Regions from separate parts of the Rahnella sp. CG8 genome, predicted to be linked through region 2. Evidence: predicted binding sites of a transcription regulator. Region 2 holds the regulator's gene; the other holds the start of a gene.
The links. The regulator PhoB, encoded in region 2, activates phosphate uptake and scavenging genes when phosphate is short. The targets are predictions, from matches to a motif close to CTGTCATAAAACTGNCNNAT.
Positions count from the first base shown of each region.

Region 1: a site for PhoB is predicted at 4,137-4,156, ahead of pitA (inorganic phosphate transporter PitA). Genes of this name have one in related genera too.

Region 1 is NZ_JABAED010000008.1:51,414-59,578, reverse strand. It holds gene HGO41_RS09790 (serine hydrolase domain-containing protein) at 1-133, opposite strand, end outside; gene HGO41_RS09785 (hypothetical protein) at 169-411, opposite strand; gene HGO41_RS09780 (methyl-accepting chemotaxis protein) at 568-2,223, shown strand; gene HGO41_RS09775 (hypothetical protein) at 2,265-2,573, shown strand; gene HGO41_RS09770 (BaiN/RdsA family NAD(P)/FAD-dependent oxidoreductase) at 2,714-3,916, opposite strand; gene pitA (inorganic phosphate transporter PitA) at 4,228-5,733, shown strand; gene uspB (universal stress protein UspB) at 5,834-6,169, opposite strand; gene uspA (universal stress protein UspA) at 6,507-6,947, shown strand; gene rsmJ (16S rRNA (guanine(1516)-N(2))-methyltransferase RsmJ) at 7,041-7,787, opposite strand; gene prlC (oligopeptidase A) at 7,797-8,165, opposite strand, start outside.
Region 2 is NZ_JABAED010000004.1:50,015-58,179, forward strand. It holds gene HGO41_RS05150 (ABC transporter permease) at 1-46, opposite strand, end outside; gene HGO41_RS05155 (ABC transporter substrate-binding protein) at 58-1,071, opposite strand; gene sbcC (exonuclease subunit SbcC) at 1,311-4,559, opposite strand; gene sbcD (exonuclease subunit SbcD) at 4,556-5,794, opposite strand; gene phoB (phosphate response regulator transcription factor PhoB) at 6,022-6,711, shown strand; gene phoR (phosphate regulon sensor histidine kinase PhoR) at 6,734-8,053, shown strand; gene HGO41_RS05180 (helix-turn-helix domain-containing protein) at 8,087-8,165, opposite strand, start outside.

The DNA of each region.
Region 1 (8,165 bases), on a different contig from region 2:
GATATCGCTGCGCGACGGTATCCACCATGTCGTCAAGATTTTGGCTACAGGCAAGCTGCTTCACTTCATGAGGATTTTCCTCCACCTGCATTTCAGAAAGTGTACCGCATGACGTCAGAAGCAGAGGAAGCATGATGCTTAAACCGGTAAATCGTCCCGTCATTCTTTTCATTTCATTGATTTATACAGCGCAATAGCACGGTAACAATTATGGGTAAACATCAGATGACCTTGTGACAGAGAAAGAGACATGCCGGATGGCGCAGTGCAGGCCGCAGACTGGGTTATTTCTTCGCGCTTTTCAATGAGAAATTGCTGTGTTCCTGATGTTCTTTTCAACAAACCTTCCTGCCCCTTCGGGAATAATTCAAAAACCGACTCAATGAGAATGAAAAATTTCTTTAAATGCATAAAAAATCACTTTAAACATTCACATCACGAACATTGAATTAACGTAAATTGTTGAATTAGATCAGTTTAATTAATGTTGATGCAACATTTGCCGATAACCTTGATTCACATCCTGCCGCTTTCCTGAAGGCGGGACTTTTAAAATCAGGGGAAAATATGAACATCACACAGCGTCTTTTACTGACGTTCTCGCTGCTTTCTGCGGCCCTTATCACAATGGGCATCGTCGCGATCATGTTGATTTCGGGTTTCCAGAACCGGTTTGAATATGTTCAGGTCAATACGATCCCTTCAATTAAGGATCTCAATAATCTTATTGATCAAAGCAATAAGCTTTCTCTCACCCTCTATAAACATCAGAGCCAGACTGATAACAGCAAAATGCCTGAAGTAGAAACCCGCATTCAGCAGCAGATTACCGGGTTAAAAACGCTGACAGATTATTATCTGCAGCACGACATCTCAGATGCTGAAGATGAAAGGCTGACGCACGTGGCTTTCGACAATATTCGTAAAGTGGAGGAGGCGCTTCCCGCCTTTCTGACCTCTTCACGGGCGCATCAGGACGAGGTCACTCTGGCAATGATTGAGGGCGATGACAGCATCGGCGGGGCTATCCGTCAGCTCATCTCCGATTACCGAAAGCAGCTTACCTTAAATATCAACATTGGTGAGGAGCTGCGGGCCACCAACCACAGCATTTTCAGCACCACACTGTGGGGAATGGGCGGCAGCGTAACGATCATTATCCTGCTGTTGGGATCCCTTGCACTGGCCACCATCCGTCGGGTACGAAAAAGCCTGCTGGACATCGGGGGGATTATGGCCGTTGCCAGCGAGCGGCTTGATCTGACAGTGAGCGCCGATGACAGCCGTCATGATGAAGTGGGCAACATGGCCCGCGCGTTCAACAACCTGATGCAACGCGTATCCGGAGCGCTGCTGTCTGTGAGCGCGGCTTCCCAGTCCGTCAGCAGCGCCTCGGCACAAATCGCGGCCGGTAACGAAGATCTCTCCTCGCGCACCGAGCAGCAAGCGGCCTCTCTGGAACAAACGGCCGCCAGCATGACCGAGCTCAGTGAAACGGTTCGCCAGACGGCTGACAACACGCGCCAGGCCAGCCAGCTGGCGGGTAACATGAATGCGCTGTCGGAGAAAAGTGCATCATCACTTGAGACGATGCTGGGTACGATGGGTGATATCCGCAGCAGTTCGCGCAAAGTCACTGAGATCATCACGCTTATCGAAGGCATCGCCTTCCAGACCAATATTCTGGCGTTAAATGCTGCCGTAGAAGCGGCACGAGCCGGTGAGCACGGTAAAGGCTTTGCTGTTGTTGCCGGTGAAGTCAGAAATCTTTCACAACGTTCGACCACCGCCGCGCGTGAGATAAAAGAACTGATCGACCTTTCCTACAGCCTGATCGAAGCCGGTGCCCATCAGGCGGGCGATGTCGGCGAGAACATGAACTCCATGGGTAATGCCATCCGTCAGGTGACTGATTTGGTCAACGAGATTGCCGCAGCGGCAACAGAACAGAGTCAGGGAATTTCTCAGGTGCATCAGGCGGTCAATCAGATGGATGACGTGACCCAGCAGAACGCCGCGCTGGTTGAAGAAGCCTCTTCAGCCTCGCGCTCGTTGCAGGATCAGGCGGATGGCCTGGCGAGACTGGTCGGCGAATTCCACCTCAGCAACGCCACGGCTCAGCATCAGTCCCTGGCAAAACCGGCGCAGGCACTTGGTGCCCTTCCACGCAAGGAAAAGCCGGGGGCACTCTCAGCCAATGAGGCCGACTGGCAAAGCTTCTGATCAGGCTTTTACCGTCGTCTTATTACCGGGAGAACGTCATTATGGAAAATCTTCAGGAGCATACCGGCCATCTGGAAAAACACAGGGCGCTGGTAGAGAGCTTCGAACAGATGGCGGCGCTGGTGAATCAGCTTGCTACGGGAGAATACCGGTCGCTGGATTTGTACATTAATAACTGCCGCCATTTTCGCGATCGCAGTCTGGAAGTTCAGGCGGTGCTGGCAGATAAGCGTTTTGAAACATACCTGATGCGCAATGATATTACGCTGTATTACAGCATTCACAGCGTAAATATGGCCTTCGGCATGATGACCAACATGCTGGAAAATTTGAAAGGTTTTTTGTCCTGAGAATGTGTTACCGGGGATACGGTAACGCGGCACGGGGTATTTTTTAATCTTTCCCCTGAAGGATCACTTGCTCCTTCAGGGGGATTTTTAATTCACCGCGCAGACAGCACCTCATGATGACGGGTACGGGATGAAGAGTGTTAACTGCCACGAACAGCCACCAGATCCTGCGCACATGCCCACGCCGAGCTCCATGCCCACTGGAAATTGTATCCGCCCAGCCAGCCGGTCACATCCACCACTTCGCCGATAAAATACAGGCCGGGGACTTTCGCTGCCGCCATCGTTTTTGAAGATAATTCTTTGGTATCGACGCCGCCGAGTGTGACTTCCGCCGTGCGGTAACCTTCGGTGCCGTTCGGCTGTACCTGCCAGTTTTGCAGTTGCTCAACCAGTTCGGCCTGCTGCGGCACGTTCAGCTGTTTCAGTGTCACGTCCGGCAACTGCCCCAGCGTTTGCAGGCATTCGACCAGACGCTTCGGCAGTTGCATCGCCAGCGTGTTTTTCAGACTCTGATTTGGGTGTTCCTGACGCTGTGCATTCAGAAACGCCGCCAGATCGACATCAGGAAGTAAGTTAACGCTCACAAACTCGCCAGGCTGCCAGTAACTGGAAAGCTGTAAAACGGCCGGGCCGGACATGCCACGATGGGTAAAAAGAATGCTTTCACGGAAGACAGTGCCGTCTTCAGCAGTAAGCACCGCCGGGACTGACACCCCGGAAAGCGTCTGCAAGTGATCGAGCAGCGGCTTGTGCAGGGTAAATGGCACCAGACCGGCGCGGGTCGGCAGTACTTTCAGGCCAAACTGTTCCGCCAGACGGTAACCGAAGGGTGTCGCGCCCAGCCCTGGCATGGAAAGCCCGCCGCTGGCAATAACAAGTGAGTGAGTGCTTACAGTTGAGCCATTCACTTTGATAACAAAGCCATTTTCGGTTTTCTGCACGTCGGAAATCTCGCTGCGCAAGCGCACATCGACATTGCCCTGCTCGCATTCTTTATCGAGCATGGTGACGATTTGCTGCGCCGAGTCGTCGCAGAATAGCTGCCCGAGCGTTTTCTCGTGCCAGGCGATGCCGTAACGGTTGACCATATCGATGAAATCCCACTGGGTGTAACGCGCCAGCGCGGATTTACAGAAATGCGGGTTTTCGGAAAGATAGGCAGCGGGTTCGGCATAAAGGTTGGTGAAATTGCAGCGTCCGCCGCCTGACATCAGAATTTTTCGCCCGGTTTTTTTGCCGTTATCCAGCAGCAGAACACGGCAGCCACCCTGTCCGGCCTGTGCTGCGCAGAACATGCCTGCCGCACCTGCACCAATGACTACCACATCAACCTGTTCCACTTTTGGCCTCTCTTTTCCGGAAATTCAACTACGTTTTAGATAAGGTTTGCCCTGTTAACCGGGGCTTTGAGTCGCGGATTGTAAGGGACGGAGGGCTGTTAAACCAGCCAGACAGACTGCTTGCCGGACGTCGTAAGTAAATGTTTCTGCGTTCAAAGGAGGAATAACATATTGATAGATAAATACTTAATTGAAATAAAGCCAAACATTGAACTGTTTTTAGTCAAAAAAATGTCATATTTTCCTTTTCCCGTCCCCCTGTTCTCGCAGATAATGCGCGGCGTTCATGACCACTAACTGGCGTAACAATTATGCTGCATCTATTTGCCGGATTGGATATTCATACCGGTTCGTTATTGATTCTCGCGTTACTGTTTGTTCTGTTCTATGAAGCCATTAACGGTTTTCATGATACGGCCAACGCAGTGGCAACCGTCATCTATACCCGGGCAATGCGTTCGCAATTAGCGGTCGTGATGGCAGGGGTATTTAACTTCTTTGGCGTCCTGCTCGGTGGTTTGAGTGTGGCCTATGCCATCGTTCATTTACTGCCAACCGATTTGCTGCTCAATGTGGGTTCTGCTCATGGCCTTGCCATGGTGTTCTCTATGTTACTGGCCGCGATCATCTGGAACCTCGGTACCTGGTATTTCGGCCTGCCGGCGTCCAGCTCCCACACCCTTATCGGCGCCATCATTGGCGTAGGGCTGACCAATGCATTAATGACTCACACCTCTGTGGTCGATGCGTTAAACATCCCTAAAATGATTGGTATTTTTGCTTCGCTGATTATCTCTCCGCTGGTCGGGATGATTATCGCCGGTACCATGATTTTCCTGCTGCGCCGTTACTGGAGTGGCAATAAGAAACATGCCCGTATCCACCTGACACCCGCGGAACGTGAGAAGAAAGACGGCAAGAAAAAACCGCCATTCTGGACACGTACCGGTCTGATTCTGTCGGCTATCGGCGTGAGTTTCTCTCACGGCGCTAACGATGGTCAGAAGGGTATCGGTCTGATCATGCTGGTGCTGATTGGCGTGGCGCCAGCCGGTTTTGTGGTGAATATGAACGCGACCGGTTACGACATTACCCGTACCCGCGACGCCGTGACACACCTCGGCCAGTATTATCAGCAACATGTTGATGCCGTGCCGCACGTGGTTGCACAGACGCCAATAGTGCCGGCACCGGACGTCAATATCGCACCGACCGATGAGCCTAAAGTGTTCCACTGCGACAGCAGCCACGCACTTGACGCTATCGGCCGCGCGCAAACCCTGCTGACCAATCTTCAGTCTTACAGCGACCTGGCACCGGAAGAACGCAGCCATATGCGTCGCCTGCTGATGTGTGTTTCTGATACTGCGGATAAAGTGGCCAAGCTGCCGGAAACCTCTCCTGCAGACAAACGCTTCCTCGGCGAGCTGAAAACAGACATTCTGCAAACCGTTGAATACGCGCCTATCTGGATCATTATCGCTGTGGCACTGGCACTGGCGCTGGGTACGATGATTGGCTGGAAACGTGTCGCAACCACTATCGGTGAGAAGATTGGTAAGAAAGGCATGACTTACGCACAGGGTCTGTCTGCACAGCTCACGGCGGCGGTCTCCATCGGCGTAGCCAGCTATACCGGCATGCCGGTATCCACCACGCACGTGCTGTCTTCTGCGGTCGCAGGAACCATGATTGTCGATGGTGGCGGTGTGCAGTCGAAAACCGTGAAAAACATCGCGATGGCGTGGGTCTTAACCCTGCCTGTGTCGATTGTGCTTTCCGGTGTCCTGTACTGGATTGCACTGAAGCTGATCTGATGATTGTCTGACCGGCATGAAATAAAAAGGCGACCTTGCTCAGCAGGTCGCCTTTTTTGTTTCCTTTTTCACGCATCCTCCCTCGCGTTTCTTTCCGTTTCTAATACCAAATCAGCATGGCTAACATACTGATTAATATTAAACCGACCAATGCTGTTGTCAGGATAAACTGACCGCGAACCCGTTCACAACGGCGAATAAACTCAGGATCGTGATGTTCAACGTAGCGCTGAGCATAAATATAGCGTACCAACCTTATTTGCTTGCTGGGCTGACCGTGAGACGTAAAAAATCCTCCTCCATCAACGTACTGATACAGCAGCGGATCACACCCTCGCAGAACCACCAGCAATGCGCGCAAAGAAGAGTAATAGCGCAGCATATTCACTACACACACAAAACATAAAGCCCAAAACAGCGCAACGGGACTGATCATGATTCCCCCTCAAGGCGAACTGACACCGCGCAATGCGCCCGTCGTGCTGGCACACACCCGGCGTTTCGCCCTGCCTTTCCGCAATTTCACACCCCCGGGCTACGTTCGCCCGCCCTCTTGCCCTATCACAGAAGATTGCCAAAACAGGAGACGCCTGCATTATTCAGTGTAGGAAACGAATCCGTAACTGTTCATATTATTTATATCTATACATAGCCGGAAACGGAAATGGGATCTGTATGCTTGATTTATTTAACCCTTTTGGCGCTATACTGAAGTCATGAGTTTTGCATGATGCTGATATTGCTATTAACCGACTTATGGAAGGAGTTTTCTTATGGCTTACAAACACATACTTATTGCTGTGGACTTGTCACCGGAGAGCAAAGTTCTGGTCGAGAAAGCCGTTTCCATGGCGCGTCCGTATAACGCCAAAGTGTCCCTGATCCACGTTGATGTAAACTATTCAGACCTGTATACCGGTCTGATCGACGTTAATCTGGGTGACATGCAGAAACGTATTTCCGAAGAAACGCATCACGCGTTGAACGAACTGTCGCAAAATGCCGGCTATCCGATTTCAGAAACCCTGAGCGGCAGCGGTGATTTAGCGCAGGTGCTGGTGGATGCCATCAACAAATATGGCATGGACTTAGTACTGTGCGGCCATCACCAGGATTTCTGGAGCAAACTGATGTCCTCCGCACGCCAGCTAATCAACACCGTTCATATCGACATGCTGATCGTGCCGTTGCGCGATGAGGAAGAAGAAGAATAAGAGGCGTTGTTGTTAATTTAAAAAAGCCCGCAGGTTTTCACCTGCGGGCTTTTTTTTATGACAGTAGTGGAAAGACGTTACAGCAGCGGCTTTCTATAACGGCGTATAGATATCAAACCGGTGGCTCTTGGTCACCACGGCGGCCTGTGCGGGGATGTCGGCCATCGGCGGCGCATAATCCGGGCGTTTCACCACAATACGTTTGGTCGCTAAACGGCGTGCCGGTTCCAGCAGGCCATCGGCATCTTCGTCCGGGCCAACCAGTCCCTGAAACACGCGCATCTCTTTCTTCACCAGCGCACTTTTCTGTTTGTGCGGATACATCGGGTCGAGATACACCACTTCCGGCTTTGGCGAAAGCTCAGCAAGCGCCGTCAGGCTTGAGACGTGCAGCAGCGTCATACGCTCGCGCAGCCACGGGCCAATTTCTGCATCGCGATAACCCCGCGCCAGCCCGTCATCAAGCAGTGCCGCGACCACCGGATTACGTTCCAGCATCCGCACTTTGCAACCCAGAGAAGCCAGCACAAACGCATCGCGGCCCAGCCCGGCGGTCGCGTCGACGACATCCGGCAGATAGCGCCCCTTGATGCCGACAGCTTTGGCCACCGCTTCACCGCGCCCGCCGCCAAATTTGCGACGATGCGCCATCGTGCCGCCGACAAAATCGACATAAATCGCGCCGAGTTTCGGCTCATCACGTTTACGTAATTCCAGACGTTCAGGCGTCAGCACCAGTGCCATCACAGCATCCGGGTCAGACGTCAGATTCCAGCGCTGCGCCAGAACAGATAAGGCGCCTTCATCGGCGCCTTCTTCACACAGTAAACACACACTCACAGGCAGAGGTTATCCTTTGATTCCGTAGTGGCGCAGCATAGCATCCAGCTGCGGCTCACGCCCGCGGAAGCGTTTGAACAGCTCCATAGGCTCTTCGGAACCGCCGCGCGACAGAATGTTATCCAGGAACGACTGACCGGTTTCGCGGTTGAAAATCCCTTCTTCTTCAAAGCGGGAATAGGCATCTGCAGACAGCACTTCCGCCCACAGATAGCTGTAGTAACCGGCCGCATAACCGCCTGCAAAGATGTGGCTGAAGGCATGCGGGAACCGGCCCCATGAAGGTGACGGCACCACGGCAACCTGTTTCTTGATTTCAGCCAGCGTTTGCAGGATTTGCGCGCCTTTAGCCGGGTCGTATTCCGCATGCATACGGAA
Region 2 (8,165 bases):
CCGGGCCGACCAGCGGCAGTAACCTTGAAGACCAGCGTGAAGTCATCCTGTTTCTCCTTATCCCTGATAGATCAGCGAAGCGACATCCACCGGCTTGCTGAAGATTTTTCTTTCCGTAAAGACGTCATAAAACTTCTGGAACCATTGCAGGTTGTCGCCTTTCAAATCGGGATACATCACGAAGCCGGGCAGCGGCACTTCTTTGACCAGCGCCGGTTCAATGCTGGTGTAACCGGCGACGTTTTCGCGCGCTTTATCAGGGTGAGCCGCAATGAATTCCACCGCTTTCTGATAAGCGGCAATAAACTTTTTGGTTTCTTCCGGCTTGCTGGCGATAAAACTGGCGTTCAGTGCCGCTGCGCCGCCGAACCACGGGGCGTCGGCGTTGCCGAGCACGTATTTAGAAATAACGCCGGTTTCGAGTGTGCGCGAAAGGTTTTTCATGCGTCCGACAGTGCCGGTCGGTTCGAGCGTATATACGCCGTCAATTTGCCCGGCGGCCAGAGCAGGCGCGTGTTGTCCGACCGGCAGTTCAATGACTGACGGATTAGTGAAGCCATTTTTCTCCAGAATAATTTTTGCCATCGTGACGTTCTGGATCCCCGGACCGCAGGCGATTTTCTTGCCTTTCAGGTCACTGATAGCTTTTGCCGGGCTGTTGAGCGGCACCAGAAATTCATCTAACACCAGCGTATGGTTTGACGGGTTAGAACAGATAATTTTGAACAGACCCGGTGAGGTGATCGCCCCGAGTCCCAGCGCGCCGGTTGCCGTGCCGTTGGCGCAGCCGTGGATCCTGCCGGTGATCATCCCTTCGACAATTTGCTGGGCACTGGCGAATTTAACGCCTTTCACATTCAGCCCGGCTTGTTTAAAAAAGCCCTGTTCCAGTGCCACATACAGCGGCAAACCACCGACAATCGGCCAGTAACCAATACGAATTTCATCGTCGTCGGCTGCAAAAACTGACGTCGGGATCATTCCGCCAAGGGTGGACACTCCGCCGGTAATGGCGAGCCATTTCATCAGCTGGCGACGTTTTTTATCAACTTCAGGTTTGATGTTTTTCATTGGCGGTTCCCTTAGCGGTTATGAGGACGTTGCAACTTGTACTGCAACTTGTATACATAACGTTAAGCACAGGGCGTGCCAGTTCGTTCCGGCAGCGGGAATAAACGTAAATTCAGCAGGTTGAGGAAAAAGCGCGCACTGAACTGGTGCGATTTTTGTGCACGCTTTCACAAAAAGGATCCACCGCAGGGCATGTGGCTAGCAATTTATCTAGCAACCTGCCCGGCGGTGGCGAGGGATCAGACTTTAAATTCACTGCTCAGGCGGCTGACGCCCAGACCGTTCACTTTGGTGACTTTGATTTGTACCGGAATGCGGTCTTTCATTGCTTCGACATGGCTGATCACGCCGATGGTTTTACCCGAGGCATTCAGGCTGTCGAGCGCATCCAGCGCGGTATCCAGCGTGTCGGCATCGAGCGTACCGAAACCTTCGTCGAGGAACAGCGAGTCGATACGGGTTTTATCGCTGACCAGATCGGACAGCGCCAGGGCCAGTGCCAGGCTGACCAGGAAGCTTTCGCCGCCGGATAGCGTGCGGGTATCGCGCACGGCATCGGCCTGCCAGGTATCGACCACTTGCAGTTCCAGCGCATCGCTGGTTTTGCGCTGCAACAGATAACGTCCGTGCAATTTTTCCAGCTGGCGGTTGGCCAGATACACCAGATGATCGAGCGTCAGACCCTGCGCGAATTTACGGAATTTCGCGCCGTCGCTGGAACCAATCATCTGGTTGAGATAACCCCAGTCATCACAGGTTCGCTGCGCCTGCGCAATCTGTGCAATCAGCGTCTGCTGACCATGGTGGCGTTGCTTGTCGCTTTCCAGTTGATTCTTTACTTCGCCCAGACGTTGTTGCAGGACTTTCAGTTGTTGTGCCAGCTCCGCCTGTTGCACCGTCAGGGCGTTAAGATCACTGTCGGTTTCACTCAGATGTGCAGGACGGGCAAGCTGATGTTTTTCGAGCTGCTGACGGGCATCCGCCAGTAATGCCTGCGCCTGTGCCAGTTGTTGTTGCAGATGTTCTTTGCGTTGCTGAAGCTGCTGGCGCAACGCGTCGTCGAGCAGCGCCAGTTTCACTGCGGCTTCATCCGCAAATCCGCTGGCGCTCAATGCCTGCTGCCACGCCTGTTCCACCAGCGTCAGTTGTGCGGCGGTCTGTAACTGTTGCTGCTGCGTACTGGCCAACTGACCGGCCAACTGGTCGCGCAGTTCCTGCGCCTTATGCAGCGCGGTCTGGACATCACTCAGCGCTTGTTCTGTCGCCTGTTGTTGCTGATGTAAGTGCTCGCGAACCTGAGCAACCTGACGCTCTCCGAACAGTTCGAGGCGTCGGGCATTCAGCTCAGAAAGGGATTTTTCACCTTCCGCCAGTTGCTTTTGCAACCGCACGAGGTCTTGCTGAGATTTTGCCTGCATCTCTTCCAGCCGGGTAACGCGCTCTGTCAGCAAGGCGCTTTGCTGCTGCACTTTCTGCTGTGCATTCAGTGCGTCGTTCAGGGCATCTTTGGCCTGTTGCAGGGCCCGCGCCAGCTGTTCGTGCTGGCTCAGTCGCGCCTGCGACTGCTGCTCTTCCTCATCGCGGGCGGTCAGCCATTGCGTGATGTCGGCGGTATCATGCAGCGTAAACGTCAGATTCAGCGGCGCACTGAGTTGTTGCCAGTTCAGGGTATGTGCATTCAGTTGTTGCTGATCCTGCTCAAGCTGAGTTTGCAGCCGTGTTTGTTGCTCTTTCAGGCCTTTAATTTTCGCCGCCAGTTCGATACCGCTGGCTTTTGCTGCATCGAATTCCAGTTGCATTTTCTCGACGCGCTGCGCGGTTTCAGAAGGTTTAACCTCCTGATAATGTTCAATCGCCGGATGTGATGTTGAGCCGCACAGCGGACAGGCTTTGCCGCTTTGCAAATTCGCGCGTTCGGCTTCAAGGCTGACGATCAGCATTTCCTGTTTATGCAGCGCCTTGACGTCGTTCAGATGTTCCAGTTGTTTCTGACATTGCAGACGGATCGCGCCCAGACGCAGTTCTTCTTCGGCCAGCACCGTCTGGTACTGCGCAAAATCTTTATGCTGTTGCTGCACGCGCTGGTTCAGTTGCGGGAAGATTTGCGAGAGTGAAAACAGCTGCTGCCGCACCGGCCGGAGCTGCATGAGTTCGGTTTGACGTTTTTGTAACACTACCTGCGGGTACTGTTTTTCCAGTTCAGCCTGACGTTGTTGTGCAACGTTAAGGGCTTCAGTCAGCGCGGCCTGACGGGTGTGATGCTGGCGGCTTTCCTCATCCAGTTTCTGACGTTCCGCCGTGATTTGCTGCAGCGTCGCGCTATGTTCACCAGCCTGTTTCTGCGACTCGCTGACCGCCTGTTGTGTTTCCACCAGCGATTTGCGCCATTGCGCGATTTCGCTATCCAGTGGCAGGATTTTTTCTTCGATCAGCGTTTGCATCTGGCGCTGTTCTTCCGCCTGTTTCTGCCGCGCAGTGTGCGCCTGTTCCACCGCCAGACTCAGCGGCGTCATCTGTGCAATCTGCTGCTCCTGCTGCTGCGTCAGTTGTATCAGTAATTGCTGAAGGCGCTGCGCGTCATCCTGACAGCGCTGGCGATCATTGAGTAACGGACGCAGTTTTTCTGCCGGTTCGCTGCGCGCCAGTTGCTGTAACTGCGGCGCGGCGGCCAGATTTTCCTGCTCTGCGGCGGTCAGTTGTTGCTGAGACTGCTGCTGTTTTTGCTGCACCTGCTGCCACTGTTGCAGCCAGTTCAGATCCTGCTGGCGCTGCTGCGCCTGCTGACTGAGGCTGATTTCCTGCGCGTTCAGTTCAGCACGTTGTGCTTCGAGCGTCTGGCGCTGTTCTTCGCTGAGCAGTTCGATTCCGGCCATACGCTGATGCAGACCGTCCAGCGCAATACGCGCTTCTTTATGTTGCTCAAACACGCGTTGAGAAAGCAGACCGTAAATTTCGGTGCCGGTCAGTTCTTCCAGCAGTTCGGCGCGGTCATTGGCATCGGCATTCAGGAATGCGGCAAATTGCCCCTGAGACAGCATCATGGATTTGGTGAAACGACCGAAATCCAGCCCGGTCAGTGTGGCGATGGCATCGAGTTTATCGCGCACTTTATCCGCCAGAATTTTGCCGTCGGCCAGTAACGCCAGCTCGACTTTCGGTGCCTGCAGATTTCCGTCAGGGGAATTTTTGGCGCGGCGCTGGCTCCAGAAAGCGCGGTAACCCACACCTTTGACTTCAAACTCCACTTCGGCCAGCGATTCTGCGGTGTGGCGGGTCATCAGTTCATTCTGGCTTGGTGTAATGTTCAGCCGTGGCGTCTGATGATAAAGCGCCAGACAAATGGCATCGAGCAGGGTGGTTTTCCCCGCGCCGGTCGGGCCGGTGATGGCGAATAATCCGTTGCTGGCAAACGGCTCGGCGGTGAAATCAATTTTCCATTCGCCTTCCAGCGAGTTCAGGTTTTTTAAACGCAGGCTGAGAATTTTCATTGTGCGCTGTCCTCCGCGTTCTGACCGTTGGTAACCTGTTCAACCACCTGCGCAAACAACGTGCGCATCCGAGCCTGACGCGGCTCGTCAGGGGCCGGTTCCAGCGCCAGTCGTCGTTCAAACACGTCGCTGACGCTCAGTTCGCTGAGGGTTTCTTTTTCCTGCTGCTCAATACTGTTGATGCGCTGTTCTTTGCTGCGGCGTAACAGCACGACTTCTACCGGCAGATCTTCCGTCAGCGCCTGAATGCGTCGCTGGATGTCGCTGAGATAATCCTGGGTGGAGACTTCAATATCGAGCCACACCGGTTTGGCCGGATCACCGCCTTCGAACTGTGCCAGTTGGTGTTCAATCTCCACCAGCGAGCCTTTGATTATCTGCATCGGCTGGAAAACCGGGATTTCCAGTGTGTCGATGGCGTTGAGCGTCGCACCATCAAAATCAAGTAAGTACACACTTTTAGCTTTGCTCAGTTCGTCAAAACTCAGGGCAATCGGCGAGCCGCTGTAACGGATATGTTCGGTTTTGGCGACGCATTGTGCACGGTGAATATGACCCAGTGCCACATAATCGACCGGCGGAAAGGCCTGCGCCGGAAACGCATCGAGCGTACCTATATAGATGTCGCGCACGGAATCAGAGGTACTGACACCGACAGTCGTCAGATGGCCGGTCGCAATAATAGGCAGCGGCATGCCCAGTTCGTCACGTCTGGCCTGCGCAGCCTGCCAGAGCGCGTCATAATGCGCGGCGATGGCTTCCTGCAATGCCAGTTGCTTGTCGCTGCCGGACTGTCCCGCCTGGCTGGCGAGCAGATCACGCGGGCGTAAAAACGGGATAGCGCACAGTATCGCGCCGGGTTTCCCGTCACGCTGACTGAGCACTAAAATCTGTTCAGAAAGGTTTTCACCGACGGTGGCAATCACCCGCGTATTCAGGCAGGAAAGGAGCTCGCGCGATTCATTGAGCGTGGCGACAGAATCGTGGTTACCAGCCAGCACCACCAGCTGGCAGCCGGTTTGCTGTAATTCCACCACGAAGCGGTTATACAATTCGCGGGCATAACTGGGTGGGGAACCCGTGTCGAAAATATCGCCCGCGACAATCACGGCGTCGACCTGATGTTGTTGCACCTGACCGGTCAGCCAGCGCAAAAATGCCTGATGTTCGGCTGCACGGCTTTTAGTGAAAAAGTACTGGCCTAGGTGCCAGTCTGACGTGTGGATCAGGCGCATGAGACTCCCGTATGAACCCTGGATGACGACAATGGGGTAAAGTATAAACGTCGGCAGGGGAAGCTGTCCCCGATAAATCAGACCAATTTCAGCAAGATGGCCGAAAATTATCTGTCATAGTTGACTGTAATGAACCATTCTTTTCATTCATAAATCTGTCACAAAACTGACGCATAATGGCGCCCGCAATCAAATAAAAGATCGCTAACCTATTGGCAGGACCTACGATGGCTAGACGTATATTGGTGGTTGAAGACGAAGCTCCAATCCGTGAAATGGTGTGTTTTGTACTGGAACAAAATGGCTATCAGGCCGTAGAAGCTGAGGATTTTGATTCAGCGATTGGGCAGCTTGTTGAACCTTACCCTGAACTGATCCTGCTTGACTGGATGTTACCTGGCGGTTCCGGTATTCAGTTTATTAAGCATCTTAAACGTGAGGCACTGACCCGCGAAATTCCGGTGATGATGCTGACCGCACGCGGTGAAGAAGAAGATCGGGTGCGCGGCCTTGAAGTGGGTGCCGATGATTACATCACTAAACCGTTTTCTCCGAAAGAACTGGTTGCCCGCATTAAAGCCGTGATGCGTCGCATCTCGCCAATGGCGGTGGAAGAAGTGATCGACATGCAGGGTTTAAGCCTGGATCCGTCGTCTCACCGGGTGATGGCCAACGAGCAGGCGCTCGATATGGGGCCGACCGAATTTAAGTTATTACACTTCTTTATGACCCATTCCGAACGTGTATACAGCCGCGAACAGTTGCTCAATAACGTCTGGGGCACTAACGTTTATGTGGAAGATCGCACGGTTGACGTGCATATTCGTCGTTTACGTAAGGCGCTGGAAACCAGTGGACATGACAGAATGATCCAGACTGTTCGTGGTACCGGATACCGTTTTTCAACGCGTTATTGAGCCCTCACAGCGGAGAATCTGTGTGCTAGAACGTTTGTCATGGAAACGACTGGCGGGTGAATTGTTTCTCTTTTGCCTGCCAGCGTTAATTCTCGGTATCTTCGTCGGCCATTTCGGCTGGCTCCTCCTGGTGTCGCTGATGGCGGCACTGGGCTGGAATTATTACAACCAGCTTAAACTCTCTCACTGGCTGTGGCTCGACCGCAGCATTACGCCACCGAATGGGCGCTGGAGCTGGGAGCCGCTGTTTTACGGGCTGAACCAGATGCAGATACGCAACCGGCGTCGCCGTCGGGAATTAGGTCAGCTCATCAAACGTTTTCGCAGCGGTGCCGAATCGCTGCCGGATGCCGTGGTGCTGACGACTGAAGATGGCAATATTTTCTGGTGTAACGGACTGGCGCAGGATTTGCTCGGTTTCCGCTGGCCGGAAGATAACGGGCAACATATCTTCAACCTGCTGCGTTATCCGGAATTCCGGCTGTGGATCCAGACCCGCGATTTCAGCCGGGCGCTGAATTTACAACTCAATAATGAGCATTATGTCGAGTTTCGCGTCATGCCTTATTCCGAAGGACAACTGCTGATGGTGGCACGCGACGTGACCCAGATGCGTCAGCTTGAAGGCGCACGGCGTAACTTCTTCGCTAACGTCAGTCATGAACTGAGAACCCCATTGACGGTATTGCAGGGGTATCTGGAAATGATGGAAGACGCCAAGCTGGAAGAGCCTTTCCGCACTAAAGCGCTGGATACCATGCAGGAACAGACGCGGCGGATGGACGGGCTGGTGAAGCAGCTGCTGACGCTGTCGAAAATCGAAGCCTCAGCGAATATTGATTTGCACGAGAAAGTCGATATTCCGGTGATGCTCGGCATGCTCGAACGTGAAGTGCAAACGTTAAGCAACGGCAGGCATGAAGTGGTGTTTCGCGTAAACGACAAGCTGAAGGTCTTTGGTAATGAAGATCAACTGCGCAGCGCGGTGTCGAACCTGGTGTATAACGCGGTTAACCACACGCCAGCGGGGACACGGATTGAAGTCAGCTGGCAACAAACGCCGCATGGCGCACAGTTCCAGATCAGCGACAACGGACCGGGCATTGCGCCGCAGCACCTGCCGCGCCTGACCGAACGTTTCTACCGCGTCGATAAAGCCCGTTCACGTCAGACCGGCGGCAGCGGACTGGGACTGGCAATCGTCAAACATGCGCTCAGCCATCACCACACGAAACTTGAAGTCATGAGTGAAGTCGGCGTCGGTACCCGGTTTATGTTTATGCTGGCGCCGAAGTTGATTGTTCCTCAGGAACAGGCCAGCCAAAGCGGCGTAAAGGGATAAAAATCAAGCCACAGCAACAAGCTGTGGCTTCTTTTAGCAGATGATCTGTAAACCTTTTTCTTCAATTAGCATCAGTAAGATCAGCGCCGCTCCGGTGGGTTTGGTTTCATCC